4 regions of the Hydrogenophaga sp. UC242_53 genome follow, and region 4 is predicted to be linked to each of the others. Evidence: predicted binding sites of a transcription regulator. Region 4 holds the regulator's gene; each other region holds the start of a gene.

Region 1 (5,192 bases), 1.7 Mb from region 4:
GCAGATCAGAGAACCACCGGTCGCGATTCATCATCTCCGAATAGTAGTCAAGGGACCGATCCACGGCGAGTTGCATGCTGCGCCCAGATAGGCTGACTCGCCCTCTCACCGCATCACTCAATATCTCAGTGAGCGCCTTCTTCTTTAAACGACCCGGCTGCAGGTGTCCAAGAAAATGACCGGCACCCTCGAAGTGAAAGCCGAAGCCACGCTTGCCCGGAAGCGGATTCAAGGTGATATGCGCATCCAAAAGGCAAGCACCTTGAGCGTCCGCATTTGCCAGATAGCGAATGTCGATGTTGTAGTCATCGCAGATCCAAGAATCTGCAGATCGAGTAAACACATCGATAATTTTTTCGTTGCTCACGGGTTGTACTCGTTGCTTGCAAGATTTTGAGCGAATCACCTGTGACCACGTGGGCCGCTGCCGGAATGTATCCCATTGAACGAAGGATCACCGTGCGGAACTACGCGCGTGGCGGCGCTCACACTATTCGTCAGTTTCCCCCTCTGCTTACGAACACAAACCAACCTGGCGCCGCGCCTTGGCGTGGCCCGCCCGCGCAGCACGGGTAAAGAACGCTTCGGCCCGGGCCGGGTTGCGCGGTTCACCCAGGCCTTCATCGGCCAGCACGCCGAGCATGAACAGGGCCTCGGCGTTGCCCGCCTCGGCCAGGCCATGCCAGATCTCGCGCGCCTGGGCGTACCGGGCCAGCCGGAATTCGGCATGCGCCCGGTAGCGGTCATCGCCCACGCTGGACAGCACCGCGAGGGCCGCACCCAGCAGGGTGCGGGGGTGGCACAGATCGGTCTGCGCGCTCATGGCGGGACAGGTGGGTAGACCGGCTCAGGGTTTGACCGTGAGCACCCAGGCCGAGAGGGTCTTGAGGTCGGCCGCGTTCAGGCTGGGATGCGCAGGCATGGGGATGCGGCCCCACTTGCCCTTGGAGCCGTTCTGGATCGACTGCGCGAGCGAGGCCGCGGCGTCCTTGTCGCCCGCGTATTTTTCCGCGATGGCGCTGAAGGCCGGGCCGACCACCTTGTCGGCGTTGGCGTGGCAGGTGTAGCAGCCATTGGCTTTGGCGAGTTCCACGGCGGCCAGGTCGGCGGCGGTGGCGTGCTGGGCCAGGCCGGCCAGCACAGTGGGGAGGATCAGGAGGTAACGCATGGCGGGCACCGGAGAAAGGAAGGAAAGAAGGGACAGAAAAAAGGGGTGGCATGGCCTGGGCCACGCCACCCCCAACACCACATCACTTCATGAGCTTGAAGGTCCAGACCGAACCGCCCTGTTCGAGGAAGTTGACCTTCTTGGCCACTTCACCGCCCCACAGCGGCACGGCACCGCCCCAGCCCGAGACCACGCTGACGTACTGCTCGCCGCCCTCGGTCCAGGTGATGGGGGGCGCGACCACGCCGGAGCCGGTCTGGAACTGCCACACCACCTTGCCGGTCTTGGCGTCGGCGGCCTTCAGGTAACCCTCGGGCGTGCCCCAGAACACGAGGTCGCCGGCGGTGAGCACACCGCCCCACAGCGGCGCGCTGTTCTTGACTTCCCAGGCCACCTTGCCGGTCTTGGGATCGATCGCGCGCAGCGATCCGATATGGTCGTCGAACAGCGGCTTGATGGTGAAGCCCGCGCCCAGGAAGGCCGCGCCCTTCTTGTAGGTGATGGGCTCGTTCCAGATCTCCATGCCCCATTCGTTGGTGGGCACGTAGAACAGGCCGGTCTTGGGGCTGTAGGCCATGGGCATCTGGTTCTTGCCACCCAGGAAGCCCGGCGCGGAGAACACCGCCTTGCCCTTGGCACCGTCGCCACCGGCGGCGGTCGGGTCGCCCGGGCGGTTGGTGTCGTCGAAGTTGGGGCGGCCGGTCTTGAGGTCGATGCCGGTGGCCCAGGTCACCTTCTTCACGAACGGGAAGGCGTTGACCAGCTTGCCGGTGGCCGCGTCGTTCACGTAGAAGAAACCGTTGCGGTCGGCCTTGGCGCCCATGCGCTTGCCGTCCATGTCGAAGGTGACGAATTCGTTGACGCCGTCGTAGTCCCAGCCGTCGTTGGGCGTGCTCTGGTAGTGCCAGACGATCTTGCCGGTCTTCACATCGATCGCGACGGTCGAGGCCGAGTACAGGTTGTCGCCCTTGCGCACATGGCTGTTCCAGGGGCCGGGGTTGCCGGTGCCGAAGTAGGCCAGGCCGGTCTTGGCGTCGTAGGTGCCGCCCAGCCAGGTGGCCGCGCCGCCGGTCTTCCACGTCTCGCCCGGCCAAGTGGCGTTGGTGGTGCCGGTGATGCCGTTTTCCTTGCCGTCCTTGTAGCCCATGTGGCCTTCGACGACGGGGCGCGTCCACACCATCTTGCCGGTGCGCGGGTCGCGTGCTTCCACGCGGCCGACCACACCGAACTCACCGCCCGAGACACCGGTCATCAGCAGGCCTTCGGCGATGAGGGGCGCGGCGGTGTAGCTGTAGCCGGCGGCGTAGTCGTCGATCTTCTCGCGCCACACCACCTTGCCCGTGTTCTGGTCGAGCGCGACCAGCTGCGCGTCGAGCGTGCCGAAGATCACCAGGTTGTCGTACAGCGCGGCGCCGCGGTTGATCACGTCGCAGCAGGGCATGATGCCTTCGGGCAGGCGGTGTTCGTACTTCCAGAGCTTCTCGCCGGTCTTGGTGTTGACCGCGTAGATGCGCGAGTAGGACGCGGTGACGAACATCTTGCCGTTGTGCACCAGCGGCTGCGACTGCTGGCCGCGCTGCTTCTCGCCGCCGAACGACATGGACCACACCGGCACGAGCTTGTTGATGTTGCGCTCGGTGATGCCGTTGAGCGTGGAATGGCGCTGGCCCTGGGTGCCCAGGCCCCAGCTCAACACGTTGTCGGGGGTCTTGGCGTCGTCGGCGATCATCGCGTCGGTCACGCCCTGGGCGCTCACGTGGGCGGTGGCGGCCAGAATCATCAGGCTCAATAGGGTGCGTTTCACAGTGTGTCTCCTGCTCGTTCGTGGATGTGTGATGCCTGCGACCGAGCACCATGCCCGGCCGCCCGTGAACACCCCGGCCCTGCGGCCGTCGGGGTTTGCACAGACAGCAAATGGCAACATCCATGCCAGCGTTTTCGAGCGGTTTTCCGGCCTGAAATGCGCCACGCCCGGGCCTCGCGGCGGGTCGCGGCTGTGACACTGTTCAGAAACGAATCAACCCCTGCAACAGGGTTCAGCGCGCGCGCGAATCCAGCGCCCGCTGTTCGTACCGCGGGTACCACTGCACGAGGCTGCGGTGCAGCTCGGCGGGCTGCGCGGCCCAGCCGGCGAAGCGCGCGGGCACGGGCGTGCGCAGCAGCTCGCTCAGGTCCAGGCCTTGTTCGGCGCTCGCCTGCATGAGCGTGGTGAGCCAGCGCAGCCAGTCGCGCGTCTGCTGCACGCCCACCGGCCCGCTGTGCACCGGGCCGTGGCTGGGCACGACCTGCCGCACCTCGCCCGCGGTGAGCCATTGCGCCAGCGTGTCCAGGCTGGCGAGCCAGGCGGCGGGGTCGGCGTGCGGCGTGGTGGGCACGCGCTCGGCGAACACCAGGCCGCCGGCGAACAGCACCCCGGTGCGGTGGTCGATCAGCACCAGGTCATCGCCGGTGTGGCCGCTCAGGCGCCGCAGCTCCAGCGTGTGTGCGCCCAGGCTCAGCGTGCGCGGTTCGATGGCTTCGCGTGCCGGTGTGGGCTCGGTGCCTTTCATCCAGTCGCCGCACAGGCGGTAGAGGTTGTCGGCGTAGGCCGCGCCCTCGGCTTTCATGCCTGCGATGCTGCCGGCCAGGGCCTGCGTGGGGCGGTCGGCCCAGGCCTGGTTGCCGAAGAAGTAGTCGGGGTGCAGGTTGAGGTTGAACACGTGGCGCACCGGTTCGTGCGTGAGCTGTTCGATGGCGCGGCGCTGCTGCTCGCCATAGCCGCGCGAAGGACCGGTGTTGACCACCACCACGCCCTCGCCCGTGGCGATGAAGGCGGTGTTGATGATGTTGCAGCCGTTGGCGCGCGAGAAGTCGGCCACCGCGCCTTCGATCACCCAGGTGTGTTCGGCGACCTGGCGCGGCCGCAGGCCATGGTCGAGCCGCGCCACGTCGGGCTGCGGCTGCGCGTGGACCATGGCCGCGAACAGCAGGGCCGCTGAGGCCAGCGCGCCGCGCACCGTCACGCGGGCACCTCGGCATCGATGCGGTTGCCGTTGTTGTCGCGCCCGGTCAGGCGGAAACCGCCCACGTGCTGCGGCGGCAGCTCGAAGGTGAGCAGCGGGTTTTCCGACACCGGCTCGTGCAGGGCCAGGCGCCACCAGGCCTGGCCCGCGCTGTCCACCAGCTGCAGCTGCTCGATGTAGAACGCGGGGATGCCCGCGACCAGGCCGGTGTCCATCGGGTGCATCACGCGCACGCGCAGGCGACGGCTGCCCTCGATCACATTCGGGAAGAAGCGCGCCTGCACCTGGTTGAGCGTGCGGCTCCACGAGCCGTCGGCGCGCGTGGCGCCGGGCACCGTGCAGCCCCCACCGGCCGCCTGCACCCAGGTGCCGCCCACGTGCCAGCGGCCGTCCGCCGTCTGCACCATCGCGCGCACCGGCGATGCCTGTTCCATGCGGATGCGGAACGCCAGCATGGGCAGCGCGCGCAAGGGCTCGAAGGCCAACACCTCGCGCACCGGGTTGCGGTCCACCACCACCAGGATGCGCGCCACACCGCCGCCCGTGCGGGCCAGGCCGCGCGCGTCCACCAGCAGCGGCACGTTCATCGCGTCGTCCGCGAAGGCCGGGCCGCGCACCGTCACCGCCTCGGAAAACACCATGGGCGCATCGCGCAGGTACTGCCGACGCAGCGTGGGCCATTGCATGGAGCCCAGCGGGTCGCCCCCGGTGCGGTCTTCGGCGGCAGCCCACAGCGGCGGCGCGCCGAGCAGGCCGCCCCAGAGCAAGGTTCGGCGCCGCAGCATGCTCAGCCCCCGCCCTTCTGGCGGATGAAGCCGCGCTGCGGGTCGTAGCCCCAGAGCGCGAGCACGAAGAACACGGCGGTGCACCCCAGCACCACGGCCCAGGCCACGGCGTTGAACTGCCCAACCATGGCAAAGCGCATGGCCTCCACCGCGTGGGTGAAAGGGTTGAACTCCGCGATCTTCAGCAGCCAGTAGGCGCCCGATTCCTCCAGCTTCCACAGCGGGTACAGCGCAGGG
Region 2 (5,192 bases), 1.6 Mb from region 4:
GTGGCGGAGGGGTGGCGTCTATTTGTATCAAAGTGTAGAGGTTTGCCGGACCTTCGGCGGGGCTTTGTGGCCTTGTGTGTACGCGTTTCGTGTGAATTTCTTGGGGTTTTGAGGTCGTTTGATGCAAATGGCGGTATGGCGCGCCAGGCCGGCGGCGCCCGCGTCCGGCCAACGTTCCATTGTGCCCAACTGCGCGTCGGGCGTGCATCCCCCAGGCGGGGAAATCAGCCCAAGCGGGCCAGAAAATCCGCCACGGCGCGGGTCAAGGCCTCAGGCTGATCGCGGTGGGGGCTGTGGCCGCAATCGGGCAGCTCGATGCGTTGCGCATGCGGCGCCGCCAGCGCGATCTCGTCCAGCTGGGCCAGGGTGCCGTACTCATCGCCCAGGCCTTGCGCCAGCAGCAAGGGGGCGGTGATGGCCTGGCATTCGGCGCGGATGTCGAACTGGCGGAAGGCCGGACTGAGCCAGACGTCGTTCCACTGCCAGAAGGCGTTGTCCACGTCGGCGTGGTAGCGCGAGAGGCGCTGGCGAAGCCCGTCGGGATCGCCTTCGTACAAGGTCTTGGCTTGGGCGATGGCGTTCAGCGCGATGTCTTCGATAAACACGTGGGGCGCCACTGCCACGCAGGCCGCGACCGGGTGCCGGCTGGCGTGCAGCAGGGCGATGGTGGCGCCATCCGAATGGCCTACGAGCACGGGCTCGGGCACGCCCAGGGCTTGCAGCAGCGCAGGCAGAACCTGCCAGGCTTCGTGGTGCATGTAGTCGGGCTCGTGGCGGCCGATGTGCCAGGACCCCTGCCACCGGGGTTGGCCGCGCACGTCTGCCACGGGGTCGGACTGGCGATAGCCCCGGCGCGAGTACAGCCAGCCCGCGCGGCCTGTGGCGGTGCAAAGCTCGGCGGGCCAGTGCCGGCCGCGCTGCTGCCACATGGCCACGCTGCCCAGGCCTTCATGCAGGAAGACCAGGGGGGCACGTTCCGCCGGCCCCGGAATGTGAGCCACTTCCAGGCCAATGCCCGCGATGTCGATGTGTTTCATGGGGCTCGATCCTAGCGTCGCAGTGATCGGCGCGAGGGCCGCCCGCGGGGTGGCCTGACATGGATTGGATGTATTCTTGCCGGCATGTCCTTGCTGTTCGATTCCTTCTGGCGCGCCATCGCCTATTGCATGCATCCGCGGGTGATCGCACTGTCGTTTCTCCCGCTGATCCTGATGGTGGTGCTGTCGTTCGGCCTGGGTTACTTCTTCTGGGAAAACGCCGTGGCCTCGGTGGCGGCGTGGCTGGAGGCGTTTGACCTCATCCAGATGTTCCTCGGTTGGCTGGAGCGCCTGGGCCTGGGCTCGCTGCGCACCGTGTTCGCGCCGCTGCTGGTGCTGGTGCTGCGCACCCCCGTCATCGTGCTGTTGTGCCTGTTGCTGGTGGCGATGTTCATGACGCCCGCCATGGTGGAGCTGGTTGCGCCAGCGCCGCTTTCCCAGCCTGGAGCGCAAGCACGGTGGGTCTCTGCTGGTGAGCGTGTTGTGGTCGCTCGGCTCCACGCTGCTCGCGGTGCTGGCCTTGATCGTGTCCATGCCGCTGTGGCTGGTGCCACCCCTGGTGCTCATTCTTCCGCCGCTGATCTGGGGCTGGCTCACCTACCGGGTGTTCGCGTTCGACGCGCTGGCCACGCACGCCAGCGGCGACGAGCGCAAGGCCATCCTGCGCGAGCACCGCGGCAGCCTGCTCGTCATGGGCGTGCTCAGCGGCTACCTGGGCGCCGCGCCCAGCCTGCTGTGGGCTTCGGGTGCGATGTTCATTGCACTGGCCCCCTTGCTGGTGCCTGTGGCGATCTGGATCTACACCCTGGTGTTCGCATTCGCCTCGCTCTGGTTCGCCCATTTCTGCCTGACCGTGCTGCAGCGCCAGCGCGCGCAGGCCACGGTGGAGGTGCGGGACGCCGAACCCAGCCCACCGGCCCCATTGACCTTGCCTGCCCAGGAACCAGGGTCCTCATTCAACCAGCCACCCACCCTTTCATGACACCCACCTTCGGCCTGATCATCGTTGGTGACGAGATCCTTTCCGGCAAGCGCAGCGACAAACACCTTCCCAAGATCATCGAGTTGCTGGCGCAGCGCGGCCTGACCCTGTCCTGGGCCAAGCTGGTCGGCGACGATCGCGACCGCATCACCGCCACGCTGAGCGACGCGTTCGCGGGCAGCGACGCCGTGTTCTGCTGCGGCGGCATTGGCGCCACGCCCGACGACCACACGCGCCAGTGCGCCGCCGCCGCGCTGGGCGTGGACCTGGCCCTGCACCCGCAGGCCAAGGAACTGATCGAGTCCCGCATGCGAGACACGGCCGCCGAGCGTGGCGAGGTCTTCGATCCCGAGCGGCCGGACAACGTGCACCGCTACAACATGGGCGTGTTTCCCGTGGGCGCTCGCCTCATCCTCAACCCGTACAACAAGATCCCCGGTTTCAGCTGCGACGGGGCGGGGGGCGGCAGCGTGCATTTCGTGCCCGGCTTCCCCGTCATGGCCTGGCCCATGATCGAAGGCGTGCTCGATACCGAGTACGCGCAATGGCATCGCCAGGGCGCCTGGCAGGAGCGTTCGGTGATCGTGTTCGGCGCCATGGAGGCCACCCTGACCCCGCTCATGGAGCAGATCGAGCAGGCCCATGCCGTGAAGGTCTTCAGCCTGCCCAGCGTGGACCACCCTGAGTACGGCCGGCACATCGAACTGGGGGTGAAGGGCGCCACCGAGGCGGTGGCGCCGGCCTACGCCCAGCTGCTCGCGGGCCTGCATCGGCACGACGCGAAGCTGGGCCCTGAAATGGTGCGAAATTGAGTTGCACCAAATCGGTGCAATTGACGGGTGCACCCAATGGGTGCGACCGGGGGCGATAACGCCCGACAAGGTGCAACGCACGGTCTTCCCAGGGCTTCGATGCCTGCCGGCCGACCCTTTGTGGCGCATGGCTGGGCCATAATTCCCGCTGTCCCGTGAAGCCGGGGGAGCCAGCGCCCGCGCATGACCCACTTTGTGGCACACATTCTGCTTATCAGCAGCGTCGTTTTCAATTTTTCCACTCACCCAGCTACAGGAGTATTTGATGGCCAAGACCGTCGCAGACGTGATGCAAATGGTGAAAGACAACGAAGTGAAGTTCGTTGACTTCCGCTTCACCGACACCCGGGGCAAAGAACAGCACGTCACCGTGCCCGTGTCTCACTTCGACGAAGACAAGTTCAGCTCGGGCCACGCGTTCGACGGTTCTTCGGTGGCTGGCTGGAAGGGCATCGAAGCCTCCGACATGCAGCTCATGCCCGACCCCAATACCGCCAACATCGACCCCTTCTTCGAAGAAACCACGCTGTTCCTGCAATGCGACGTGATCGAGCCGGGCGACGGCAAGGCCTACGACCGCGATCCGCGTTCCATCGCCAAGCGCGCCGAGGCCTACCTCAAGGCCTCCGGCCTGGGCGACACCGCCTTCTTCGGACCGGAACCTGAATTCTTCATCTTCGACGGCGTGCGCTGGAGCAACGAACCCGGCCGCGTGATGTGCGAGATCGAGGAGTACGAAGCTCCCTGGAACAGCGGCGCCAAGCTCGAAGGCGGCAACCGCGGCCACCGTCCCACCGTCAAAGGCGGCTACTTCCCCGTGCCCCCGGTCGACAGCACGCAGGACATGCGCGCCGAGATGTCCCTGATCCTCGAATCGCTGGGCATCCCGGTTGAAGTGTTCCACCACGAAGTGGCGGGCGCTGGCCAGAACGAAATCGGCACCAAGTTCAGCACGCTGGTCGAGCGCGCCGACTGGACGCAGGTGCTCAAGTACGTGGTGTGGAACGTCGCCAACGCCTACGGCAAGACCGCGACCTTCATGCCCAAGCCCTACGCCGGCGACAACGGCAGCGGCATGCACGTGCACCAGTCGATCTGGAAGGACGGCAAGAACCTGTTCGCCGGTGACGGCTACGCCGGCCTGAGCGATTTCGCCCTGTACTACGTGGGCGGCATCATCAAGCACGCCCGTGCGCTCAACGCCATCACCAACCCTGGCACCAACTCCTACAAGCGCCTGGTGCCTGGCTTCGAAGCCCCGGTGAAGCTGGCCTACTCGGCCCGCAACCGTTCTGCCTCGATCCGCATCCCGTACGTGGCGAACCCCAAGGGCCGCCGCATCGAAGCGCGTTTCCCAGATCCTTCGGCCAACCCCTACCTGGCCTTCTCGGCCCTGATGATGGCGGGTCTGGACGGCGTGGAAAACAAGATCCACCCGGGCGAAGCCGCCACCAAGGACCTGTACCACCTGCCGCCCGAAGAGGACAAGCTGGTGCCCACCGTGTGCCACAGCCTCGACCAGGCGCTGGAGTACCTCGACAAGGACCGCAGCTTCCTGACCAAGGGCGGTGTGTTCACCGACTCCATGCTCGACGCCTACATCGAACTCAAGATGGGCGAAGTCACGCGTTTCCGCATGGCGCCGCACCCGGTCGAGTTCGACATGTACTACAGCCTGTGATGGCTTGCCCGGCTCTGCCGGGCTGCCAGGGCCATCCCGAAAGGGGCCATGCAAGTGGCCCCTTTTTGTTGCTCGGGCGGTCAATCGCCACCGTTCACACGCTGGCACGGCACTTTTGAAACAGTTTTCGGTCATACTGAAAAACGCATATCGGTGCGCCCGCCCATACCCCAAACCGTTTCCTGGAGTTGATGTCACCTTGAATCCGATGCCTTCACTCACGATCCGGTCGCTGGCCGTGCGCAACGCTCGCGCTGTGCGTCCTGGAAGCCCATGCCCAGGCGCGCATCTACCGTTGCGGCAACGAATACACGAACGACGCGCAGGTGGCCAAGTCCAAGGGTTGCAGCCCCATGGAGGGCGGCAACATCACCATCATCGAAGGCACCCGGCCCACGCCGCCGCGCGCCACGCCCGCAGCGGCCGCCCCACGCAACGGCAGCGCCAACGAACGCGTCGACTCGGCCGCGCAGCGCGCGCGCGACAGCGATGCGCGCGCCATCCTCGAGGCCGAACTGCGCAAGGCGCAAGAGCGCCTGGCGCTCGCGCGCAAGGAGTACGCCAACGGCGAGCCCGAGAAGCAGGGCATCGAGTCGCGCAACTACCAGCGCTACCTCGACCGCGTGGCCGAACTCAAGGCCGCCGTGGCGCGCGCCGAGAGCGACGTCGCCGGCCTGCAG
Region 3 (5,192 bases), 1.7 Mb from region 4:
TCGGCGGTGGAGCGCGCGGCGCGCGTGTACACCTTGCCCGAGACGGGCGTGATCACATCGAAGTACTGGCCTTTGACCGGCGCGAGCCAGCGACCGCCGATGAAGTTGTCGTACTGGGTCTTGTAGGCGATCTTGGCGCCAGCGGCGCCGGGGGCTGCGTAAAGCATGTTGTCTTCCTCAGGATGGACGTTGATGGCAAGGCCTGTGTCTTCAGGCCCTCTGCTCTCTTCAAGTTCCATGCCATGGGCTTGGGCCCGGTGAAGCGCTGCACGAAAGCACACATGCGGGGTTCGCACTGTCCCGGAACCGTGCACAAGCGAACCGGCTGTCTCAAAGCGGCACACACGCCGGCGCCATGAAAAAAGCCACTGGTTGCGCGCGCAACCAGTGGCTGTGTTGAAGCGTCGGGCGTCAGGGCGCGGTGAGCGTGAGCCCATGTTGCTGGAAGATGGCCAGCAGCTCGCCGCTGTCGCGCATCGATTTCAAGGCCCCTTCCAGCGCCAGGCCCAGGTCCTTGTGTTCGGCCTTGATCGCCATGCCCACGGGCCAGCCGGTGTCGGGCACGCCGCCGAGCGAGAGCGTGCTCAGGCGGATGTGGCTCGGCCTCGGATCGGTGTGCGAGAGCACCGACTCGGCCTGCGCGCGCGTCACATACGCGGCGGCGGCCTTGCCCTCCACCACGGCCTGCACCGCCTGCTCGCCGCTGTTGTGGATGCCCACCTGCGCGCGCAGCAGACCGCCGCCATGGCCCATGAGCGCGCTGGCCGCGCCGGCCCCGCGCTCGGCGGCCAGCGGCAGGCCTTTGAGGTCTTCCGGCGTGCGCACCTCGGCGACGCGGCGCGTGTCGTGCGCCAGCACCAGCTGCTGGCGCATGTAGGGCGCGAGGATCATCACCTGGCGGTTCTTCTGCATCAGGTAGCGGTCCACCGGCACCTGCAGCATCACGTCGGCAGGGCCGTAGCCCAGGTAATGGCCGCGCCAGACCATGTTGCGCAGGTCGTCGTTCATGTTCTCGCCCGCGTCGAACGGCAGCAGCGCCAGCCTCAGCTGGAGCTGGCGCGCCAGCGCGGCGGCGATCGACACGTCCAGGCCGTGGAGGTCGTTGGCCGGGCCGTCGGAGAACGGCGCGTTGTCCTTGTAGACCGCCACTTTCAGCGCGCCATTCGCGCGGATGCGTTCGAGGTCGCTCAGGTCGGCCTGCGCGCGCGCCAGTGGCACGCTCGCGGCGAGCAGGGCCGCCAGCACCTGGCGGCGGTCGGGGTGGTGGTGATGGGTGGTGGTCATGCGCGTCTCCCGTCTCAGGGCTCGCGGCGGGTTTCGAGGTAGGTCTTGATCGACCAGATCGCCTCCTGCGACAGCGTGCCCTCGAACGGCGGCATGTACACGCGCCCGTCGCGCACGCGGCCCCGGCGCACGGTGGCCATGTAGTAGTCGTCCATCTCCTTGAAGCACGCGGCCTTCTTCGCCGCGTCGGCGTAACCCGAGCATTCGCCGTCGAACTTGCGCAGGTCGGGCGAGATGCCGCCGGAGATCGCCTCCAGGCCGTGGCAGCGCGCGCAGTTCTGGTTGTAGGCCGAGGTGCCGATGCGCAGCGCCTCCTTGTTCGCGGGACCGCTGCTGTAGGGGTTGGCATCGAGCCACTTGGTGCCCAGCTGCGGCAGGGTGCTCGTGTCCACCGCCTGCGGTGTCACATCGCCATGCGCCATCACGGCGGCCACGCCGCAGGTGACGGCCAGCGCGAGCAGGCCGCGCGCGCCCCGCAAGGAAAGAGAGAAACGCGAAATCTTCATGGGTTGTCTCCGGTTCAGAAAGGGTCTTTTCCGGCATGGACAGCAAGTTGCAGGCCATGGCGCCGTGGACCGGAGCCACGCAAGGGACGGGCCCGCCCGCAGGCCCGGTCAGGCCCGTGCAAGGTGTGCCAATTTGAATCACCGGGTCGCCTGCGATCGCACCGGATGTCACAGTCCGCCGCTTCATGGGCGCCTTGTGTGTCAACTTTGCGCGCCACGGCCTGGCCCAGGTGGTGGCCGGCTCTTTGCTAACAGCGAAGGTGTGACACCCGGGACACGCTGTTGCATCTCGGGATTAACCAGTGTTGCTCACAGGGACAGATATGAAGAGAATTGCATGAACCCGCGCGACCAAGACGACAGCCCGTCTGACGACCCGGAGCACCCGCCACGATGGGTGCCCGACTACTGGGGGGGATTTCCCCCGGATCCAGGAGACAACATGAGTGCTGCCCTCTTCACGCCTCCCGGCGGAAGACACGATGCGCCCGCGCCCCCCGGCCCGGACGGCAACGCACCACCCGATCCCATCGGCCAGGCCCACCGCCGGTCGCAGGCCTATGGCATCGACTCCACGGACGCGCCCGATTTCTCCAGCCCCGGCGTGGGTCTGCTCAACGATGCACGGGAAGAGAACCGATTCCTGTTCCAGCACGCCGCCCCGGTCATGGAGACGCTCTACGACCAGATCGTGAACACCCACAGCATGGTGCTGCTCACCTCCGCCAAGGGCCTGGTGCTGCATTCGCTGGGCGACACCGACTTTCTCGAAAAGGCCTCGCGCGTCGCGCTCACGCCCGGCATGGACTGGTCCGAGAAAAACAAGGGCACGAATGCGATCGGCACCGCGCTCAGCGAACAGGAAGCGCTCACGGTGCACGGCAGCCAGCACTACATGGACGCCAACAAGTTCCTCACCTGCTCGTGCTCGCCGATCTTCGATCCCTACGGCCAGGTCATCGGCGCGCTGGACGTGACGGGTGACCACCGCAGCTACCACCAGCACACGCTGGCGCTGGTGCGCATGTCGGCGCAGATGATCGAGAACCACATGTTCGCGGACATCTTCCCCAAGGCCATCCGCATCCACTTCCACACCCGCTCCGAGTTCCTGGGCACGCTGGTCGAAGGCATCGCGGTGTTCTCGCCCGAGGGCCGCTTCCTCTCGGCCAACCGCAGCGCGCAGTTCCAGATCGGGCTGCCGTTCAGCGCGCTCAAGGCCCACACCTTCTCCTCGCTCTTCGGCATGCCGATCTCGGCCCTGTTCGAGCTGTTCAGCGGCGCCATGCCCACGCCCAAGCAGCTGTGCATGCACAACGGCGTGTCGGTCTGGTGCCGCGTGAAGATCAAGGCCGCCAACCCCTGGTCGGGCGGTGGCAAGCCCACGGGCGCCGCGCCCGACGCGGCACCCGCTTGCGCCGCCGCCGCGGCCGAGCCGCTCAGGCCCACCGGCCGCAAGATGCAGTTCTCCTCGCTGCAGTACCTCGACACGGGCGACCCCCAGGTGTCGACGGTGATCCACAAGCTGCGCCGGGTCTCGGGGCGCGACATCCCGGTGATGATCCTGGGCGAGACCGGCACCGGCAAGGACCTGCTGGCCCAGGCCATCCACGGCGATTCCACGCGCTCGGCGCAGCCCTTCGTGTCGGTGAACTGCGCCTCGATCCCGGACACGCTGATCGAGTCCGAGCTGTTCGGCTACGAAGAAGGCGCCTTCACCGGCGCACGCAAGAAGGGCTCCATCGGCAAGATCCTCCAGGCCCACGGCGGCACGCTGTTCCTCGACGAGATCGGCGACATGCCCAAGCACCTGCAGGCCCGCCTGCTGCGCGTGCTGCAGGACCGCAAGGTCAGCCCACTGGGCGCGGGCAAGGAGGTGGAAGTGGACGTGACGGTGATCAGCGCCACGCACAAGAACCTCAAGGACATGATCGCGCGCGGCGATTTCCGCGAGGACCTCTACTACCGCCTCAACGGCCTGGTGGTGCGCCTGCCGGCGCTGCGCGAGCGCACAGACTTCGAACTGGTGGTGCACAAGATCCTCAAGGCGCTGTGCGACCAGGGCCAGCAGATCGGCATCGCGCCCAATGTCATGGCGCTGTTCAAGCGCTACCAGTGGCCGGGCAATTTCCGCCAGCTGCACAACCTGCTGCGCACCGCCGTCGTGATGGTGGGCAGCGACGGCGTGATCGACGTGGCGCACCTGCCCGACGATTTCCTCGACGAACTCGAACACGCCCAGGCCGCCGATGCGGCGGAGGGCGGCCTGGCCGAGTCCTTCGGCACCGCCCCGGGCAGCGAACCGCTGCCACCGCCCGCGCCGCTGAGCGAGGTGGCACCGGGCGATGGCCAGCGCCTGCAGGACGTCACGCTCAGCGCCATGGCGCAGATGCTGCGTCTGCACAAGGGCAATGTGTCGGCGGCGGCGAAGGCGCTGGGCGTCTCGCGCAACACCATCTACCGCAAGAAGGACCAGCTACCGCCCGACCTGCTCGGCTGAAGCCGGCGGCGGCGCCTGCCGCATCCACAGCGGCTCCAGCTCGCGCCAGGCGCGCTGCACGTTGAAGTCCTGGCGCTGCGCGTGGCCGGCCCAGCCGCGCCATTCGGGCATGGGCACGGTGGCGCTCTCGCCGGCGTGGCGCCCCTGGTCCATTGCGCTCAGCACATGATCGCGCAAGGCCTGCAGGTAGCCGCGTGTGCCCGAAAGAGCCACGGGCCCTGAATCGCCCTGCGCGCTGGACACCACCGCGCCGATCACGTGGCGCGGCCCCAGTGCCTGCAAACGGTCCAGCGCGGCGAGCCAGCCGTCCACGCTGCCCTGCGCGAGTTCGGGCAGGCGCTCGCCGTACACCAGACCCCCCGCCCACAACACGCCCTGCTGCGCGTGCCAGAGCACCAGGTCGCTCTCGGTGTGCCCCTGCTCCACGCGCATCACGCGCAGGCGCTGCGCGCCCACCGCCAACACCGCGCCTTCGATCAGGCCGCGCGTGGGCCACACGATGGCCGTGCCCGCCATGGCCTGCGCGCCGGCGCGTTCGATGAGGCTTTGCAGGCAGGCCGGGCAGCGCTGCTCCATCGCCCGGCGCGTGCCCTCGGTGGCGAGCACCGTGGTCTGGCCGGTCTCGATGCGGTCGGCCCAGGCGCCATTGGCCAGCACGTTCTCGGCGTGCGCGTGGGTGTTGACGATCCAGCGCACCTGCACCCCGAAGCGGCAGGCCAGCGAGGCGCGCACGCGCTCGCCATGCCGATGGCTCGGGCCGGGGTCCACCACCAACGCCTCGCCGCCGTCGATCAGCACCGAGGTCGGCACCACATGGCCGGCGTTGTCGGGCGAGATCTCCTGCGGCGCCGGCGGCGACCAGGCCCACACGCCCGGTGCCACAGGTTGCCAGGGCACGCCGT
Region 4 (5,192 bases):
GGGCGGCGCTGAGCACCAGCGAGACCATGAGCAGGAAACCGATGGCCAGCACCAGCCCCAGCGAGACCAGGCGCGCGCGCAGCAGCTCGAGCACGCCGCCCCGTTTGGGATGCTCGGCGTTCGTGCGCCAGATGCGGTCCATGGCGTTGCGCAGCTCGGCGAACACGGTGGTGGCGCCGATGAGCAGCGCGCCCAGGCCCACCACCGTGCCCACGATGCCGGCGGCCGGGCGGTTCGCGTCTTCCACCAGGCTGTTGATGGTGAGCGCGCTGTCGCTGCCGACCAGTTGCGAGAGCTGCGCGAAGATCTCGCCGCGCGCGGCGGCTTCACCGAACCACAGGCCCGCGACCGAGATCACGATCAGCAGGATGGGCGCGACGGAAAACAGGGTGTAGAAGGCGAGGGCGGCGCCCATGCTGGGCGCGTCGTCGTCGATCCAGTTGACGACGGCGGCTTTCATCACGCGAAAGAGCATCGCGTGCCTTTCAGAGGCTTTCCCGCCCCCGGCGGGGCCGCTGGCGACCGATTGGCCGGTGCGGGTCGGGCGGGCGGGCTCGGAAATGTCGGCCAGCGCGGCGCCGGCCTGCTGCACGTCGCCCTTGGCGGCCAGATCGCCCAGCGAGAGGATGCCCACCAGGCGCTTGTCGCGGTCGAGCACGGGCAGGCGGCGGATCTGCAGTTGCTGCATCTTGGCCGCGACCTCGGCCAGGCCTTCGTCCTCGAACACCCATTCGACTTGGGCGCTCATCACGTCCTCGAGCTTGGTCTTGCCGGGCGCGAGGTCCTGGGCGACGCCGCGCACCACGATGTCGCGGTCGGTCACCATGCCGAGGATGCGCTGGCCATCGCAGACCGGCAGCGCCCCGATGTCCAGTTCTTCCATGGCCTGGGCCGCGAGCACCACGCTGTCCTGGGGCCCGAGCGTGCGCACGCCACTGGTCATCACATCTTTCACTTGCTTCATGGGAAATCTCCTGCTGCGGTTGTGGCGTTGGCCCGCCGCATGCCGGCGGGTGGGACCTTGACAGGGCAGGTGCTGTGCCCGCGGCCACCGGGAGCGGGGATTGCCCCCGGCAGGTTCGAAGGAACTTCCTGCGACCACTCTAACGAGGAGCAACGCCATGATCAACATCATCCTCTGGTTGGCGGTCGGCGGCCTGTTGGGCAGGCTGGCCAGCGTGGTCCTGTCCACGGATGGGCGCCAGGGCATCGTGCGCAATGTCGTGGCCGGCATCGTGGGCGCCGCCATCGGTGGCTGGGTGCTCTCACCCCTGATGGGGGTGGACACCCTCAACGACAGCGTCTTCAACGTGGGCGCCATGCTCGTGTCGCTGATCGGCGCCATCATCCTGCTGGCGCTCATCAACCTCTTTCGACACGAATCGATGCACTAGTCCGCGCGGGCCGTTTCGGCAAATCTTGCCGCAAGATGCGCCCTTGCGCGGGTCGGCCTGAAGGGCGTTCCGATCGACTGTGTCTGAATGTTCGGGAAGGTGCGCACCGTGTCCCTCTGTGAGGGCCTGACGGTTACGTGGTTTTGTGGGAATTTGTGTCTTCCGCGCTCGTGCGGCATGGTGGTTGCATAGGGTGTTGGTCTGAGGCGGCCGCACCTCGCGACACCGCCGACCATGCCTTACCGGAGGAGAACCGCATGATCCAGATGGACGCCCGCGCCGACCAGCGCCAGAGCCAGACCCTGTCTCCCCGCTTGCAGCACGCCGTGCGCCTGCTGCAGATGTCCTCGCTGGATTTCGGCATCGTGGTGCGCGACGTGCTGGGGCGCAATCCGTTCCTGGAAGCGGAAGAGGGCGATGACGAGGACGAGCGCGAAGGCCTGCGGGATGGTGACATCGACAGCCGATCGGGCGAAGCGGCCGGCGAGGTGTACGACGGACCGCGCGAGACCGATCTGGCGGCGCCGGCGGAGGCCGAGGTCGACCGGTCCACCGCGTCCGACAGCGACCTGTGGCTCGCCGATGGTCTGACCCCGGCCCGCCAGGGACATGACGGGGATGTGTCCGCGCTCGATTTCATGATGGAGGAAACCCCGCTCAATGCCCACCTGCACGGGCAGCTCGGCACCATGGCCCTGTCGCCGCGCGACCTCGCGCTGGCCGGTGTGGTGGTCGAGTCGCTCGACGACGACGGCTACCTGCGCACGCCCCTGAACGAACTGCGCGAGGTAGCGGACGTGGTGCCCGCAGCGACGCTGGAAGACCTGCAGATCGCGCTCAAGCTGGTGCAGTCGCTGGAGCCGGCCGGTGTGGCCGCGCGCGATGTGGCGGAATGCCTCAGCCTGCAGCTGGGCGAGATCGAATGCCCCCACGTGCGCGCGATGGCGCGCGCCATCGTCAACGACCACATGGACAGCCTGGCGGCGCGCGATGTGCCTGCCCTGGCGCGGGCGCTGGACGCCTCGGTGGGCGAGGTCGAGGCGGTGTGTGACCGCATCCGCCACCTCGACCCGCGACCGGGCTGGCGCCTGAGTTCTTCCCGGGTGAACTACATCGTGCCCGACGTGATCGTGAAGAAGGACCGGGGCGCGTGGAACGTGCGGCTCAACGCCGCGGTCGTGCCCAAGGTGCGCATCAACGAGGTGTACGCCCAGCTGTTCCAGCGCCACCGCTGCGCCGAGAACGCCGAGATGGGCGCGCACCTGCAGGAGGCGCGCTGGACGCTGCGCAACGTCGAGCAGCGCTTCTCGACCATCCTCGACGTGTCGCAGGCCATCGTGCGGCGCCAGCGCCACTTCTTCGAATACGGCAGCATGGCGATGAAGCCGCTGGGCCTGCGCGAGATCGCCGACGAGGTCGGCATCCACGAATCCACGGTTTCGCGCGTCACCAACAACAAGTACATCGCCACGCCCACCGGCGTGTACGAGCTCAAGCACTTCTTCTCGCGCGCGATGGTGAGCGCCAATGGCAAGGCCTGCTCGGGCACCGCGATCCGGGGTTTGATCCAGGACATCATCGAAGCGGAGTCGACCGATCGGCCGCTGTCGGACGCCGAGATCACGCGCCAGCTCGCCCGGCAGGGCCTGACGGTGGCGCGGCGCACCGTCACCAAGTACCGTCAGATGCTGCGCATCGAGGCCGTGGGCCGGCGCAAGCGCCATGACGGCCTGGCCGTCTCGGCCTGAGGCTCAGGCCGGCGGGGCGCGGGGCGCTTCTGGCGGCTCGCTCAGCAGCCGCAGCAGCTGTTCGGGGTTCACCGGTTTGAGCAGGTGCTGATCGAAGCCGGCCAGGCGCGCGGCCTCGCGGTCGGCGTCGCGGCCCCAGCCGGTGATGGCCACGAGGCGGATGCCCTGCGTGGTGGCATCGGCGCGCAGCGCCCGCGCCACCTGGTGGCCGTCGAGGCCGGGCATGCCGATGTCGAGCAGCGCCACGTCCGGCACCTGCGCGCGCGCCGCGCGAACCGCCGCTTCGCCATCGTGCACGACCTCGACCAAGTGCCCATGTGAGGACAGCACGGCCGACAGGCTCACCGTCAGATCGACGTTGTCGTCCGCGATCAGGAGGCGCAGCGGGCGCGAGGGCTGGGCGTGGGACGGCGCCACGGTGGGGGGCTCGTCGCGCGGTGGCTCTCGATGCAGGCGGGGCAGCCGCACCGTGAAGCACGAGCCGCGGTGCAGGCCCTCGCTGTGCATGGACAGCGAACCGTCGTGCAGCTCGATGATCTGGCGCGAGAGCGTCAGCCCCACGCCCAGCCCGGCGCTGCCGCGCTGCATGGACTGGTCCGCCTGTTCGAACAGGTCGAAGATGCGTTCCTGCATGGCGGGCTCCACGCCGATGCCGGTGTCCACCACCGTCACCTCGACCGAGGATGGCGTCGAGGTGAGCGAGAGGTCCACGCGCCCGCCGTGCGGGGTGTAGCGGCAGGCGTTGTTCAGCAGGTTGGAGAACACCTGCGTCAGCCGCACCGCGTCGCCGTTCACATACAGCGCCGCATCGGGCAGGTGCAGCGTGAGCTGCAGGCCATGCTGTTGCGCCAGCGCCTGCGCGCCTTCGGTGGCGGTGTGCAGCAGCTCGCCGATGTTCACCGGCGCCGTGTCGAGCGACAGCTTGCCGGTGCGCACCCGGGAGGCGTCCAGCAGGTCGTTGACCAGGCGCACGATGTGCTGCAGCTGGCGCTCGAGCACCGCCAGCGCCTTCTCCCGTGCCTGCGGCGACACCTGCGGCATCTGCAGCAGGGCCACCGCGCTCGTCATGGGCGAGAGGGGGTTGCGCAATTCGTGGGCGAGGGTGCGCCAGGAAGGTGTCCTTCTGGCGGTCGGCCTGGCGCAGTTCGCGTTCGACGCCCTGGCGCGTCACCATCTCGCGTTCGAGCTCGGTGGTGCGGATCTCGCACTCGGAGAGCATGCGGTTGAAGGCGTCGACCAGCACGTCCAGGTCCTTGTAGTCGGTGGCCGGTGCCCGCAGAGACCAGTTGTGGCTGCCGATCACGTCGCGCGCCACCGACGTCATCTTCTCCAGCGGCGCGGTGATGCGGCGCTGCAGGACCACGAACAGGTAGTAGGCCGCGACCAGGCTCACCGCGCTGACGGCCAGCACGATCAGCGCGAAGTCCACGAAACGCTGCCACACGCCGTGTTCGGCCTTGAGGTAGAGCATGCCGATGCGCGCGCCGTTGTGCTCGATGGGGCGGACCATCTCCAGCGACGAGCCGCTGAAGCGCGGGCCCCAGGCCTCCGATGTCAGCGGAATGCGGGCGCGCAGTTCGTTTTTCGCGGTGGTGGTGTGCGAGGCGATGAGCGCGCCGTCGCGGCCGTACACGGCGGCGGCGCGGATCTGGGGTTGCTGGCGCAGCAGATAGAGGTTTTCCCAGGCCGCCTGGGCGTCGCTCGATGCCAGCGCCGGGGCGGTGGAGCGCGCGATCAGATCGGCCTGGGTGCGCATGTCGGCGATGCCGACGCGGCGGTACACCATCAGCTCGTAGGTCAGCAAGGCGCCGGCGCTCAGCAGGATCGCCAGCAAGGTGGTGAGCATGGCCGCGCGCGTGAGTTGCTGGCGCAGCGAGGTGGGTTTCATGGTCTCCAGGGCACGTGGTGGTGAACAGCAAGCCACTTTAGCAGGCCAATTTCACGCACCGCAAGCCACACAGTCCGGCACAATTTGAGCCTGTTTCCGTCCTCCCACCCTTTCACGAGCGCGCATGGCCGAAGCTGTTCCCGAACCCCCGTCCACCATCGG

The links. The regulator sigma-54, encoded in region 4, starts transcription at its own class of promoters, with help from an activator protein. The targets are predictions, from matches to a motif close to TGGCANGNAANCTGCTTT.
Region 1: ACFJI0_RS06710 (PQQ-dependent methanol/ethanol family dehydrogenase) is a predicted target of sigma-54. The motif match lies at 3,083-3,100, and genes of this name have one in related genera.
Region 2: glnA (type I glutamate--ammonia ligase) is a predicted target of sigma-54. The motif match lies at 3,028-3,045, and genes of this name have one in related genera.
Region 3: pedF (cytochrome c-550 PedF) is a predicted target of sigma-54. The motif match lies at 1,830-1,847, and genes of this name have one in related genera.

What each region holds. Positions count from the first base shown of each region.
Region 1 is NZ_CP170552.1:1,301,427-1,306,618, reverse strand. It holds gene ACFJI0_RS06725 (hypothetical protein) at 1-367, opposite strand, end outside; gene ACFJI0_RS06720 (hypothetical protein) at 515-823, opposite strand; gene ACFJI0_RS06715 (c-type cytochrome) at 848-1,168, opposite strand; gene ACFJI0_RS06710 (PQQ-dependent methanol/ethanol family dehydrogenase) at 1,251-2,948, opposite strand; gene ACFJI0_RS06705 (quinoprotein relay system zinc metallohydrolase 1) at 3,205-4,170, opposite strand; gene ACFJI0_RS06700 (quinoprotein dehydrogenase-associated SoxYZ-like carrier) at 4,167-4,955, opposite strand; gene ACFJI0_RS06695 (ABC transporter permease) at 4,958-5,192, opposite strand, start outside.
Region 2 is NZ_CP170552.1:1,378,676-1,383,867, forward strand. It holds gene ACFJI0_RS07095 (alpha/beta fold hydrolase) at 225-1,037, opposite strand; partial or broken gene ACFJI0_RS07100 (EI24 domain-containing protein) at 1,122-2,019, shown strand; gene ACFJI0_RS07105 (competence/damage-inducible protein A) at 2,016-2,831, shown strand; gene glnA (type I glutamate--ammonia ligase) at 3,097-4,512, shown strand; gene ACFJI0_RS07115 (hypothetical protein) at 4,839-5,192, shown strand, end outside.
Region 3 is NZ_CP170552.1:1,314,831-1,320,022, reverse strand. It holds partial or broken gene ACFJI0_RS06800 (aldehyde dehydrogenase family protein) at 1-167, opposite strand, end outside; gene ACFJI0_RS06795 (substrate-binding periplasmic protein) at 412-1,284, opposite strand; gene pedF (cytochrome c-550 PedF) at 1,299-1,790, opposite strand; gene ACFJI0_RS06785 (sigma-54-dependent Fis family transcriptional regulator) at 2,233-4,290, shown strand; gene ACFJI0_RS06780 (MBL fold metallo-hydrolase) at 4,267-5,192, opposite strand, start outside.
Region 4 is NZ_CP170552.1:3,018,967-3,024,158, reverse strand. It holds gene ACFJI0_RS15155 (YhjD/YihY/BrkB family envelope integrity protein) at 1-964, opposite strand, end outside; gene ACFJI0_RS15150 (GlsB/YeaQ/YmgE family stress response membrane protein) at 1,122-1,394, shown strand; gene rpoN (RNA polymerase factor sigma-54) at 1,652-3,142, shown strand; gene ACFJI0_RS15140 (ATP-binding protein) at 3,146-4,210, opposite strand; partial or broken gene ACFJI0_RS15135 (CHASE sensor domain-containing protein) at 4,662-4,898, opposite strand; partial or broken gene ACFJI0_RS15130 (PAS domain-containing protein) at 5,155-5,192, shown strand, end outside.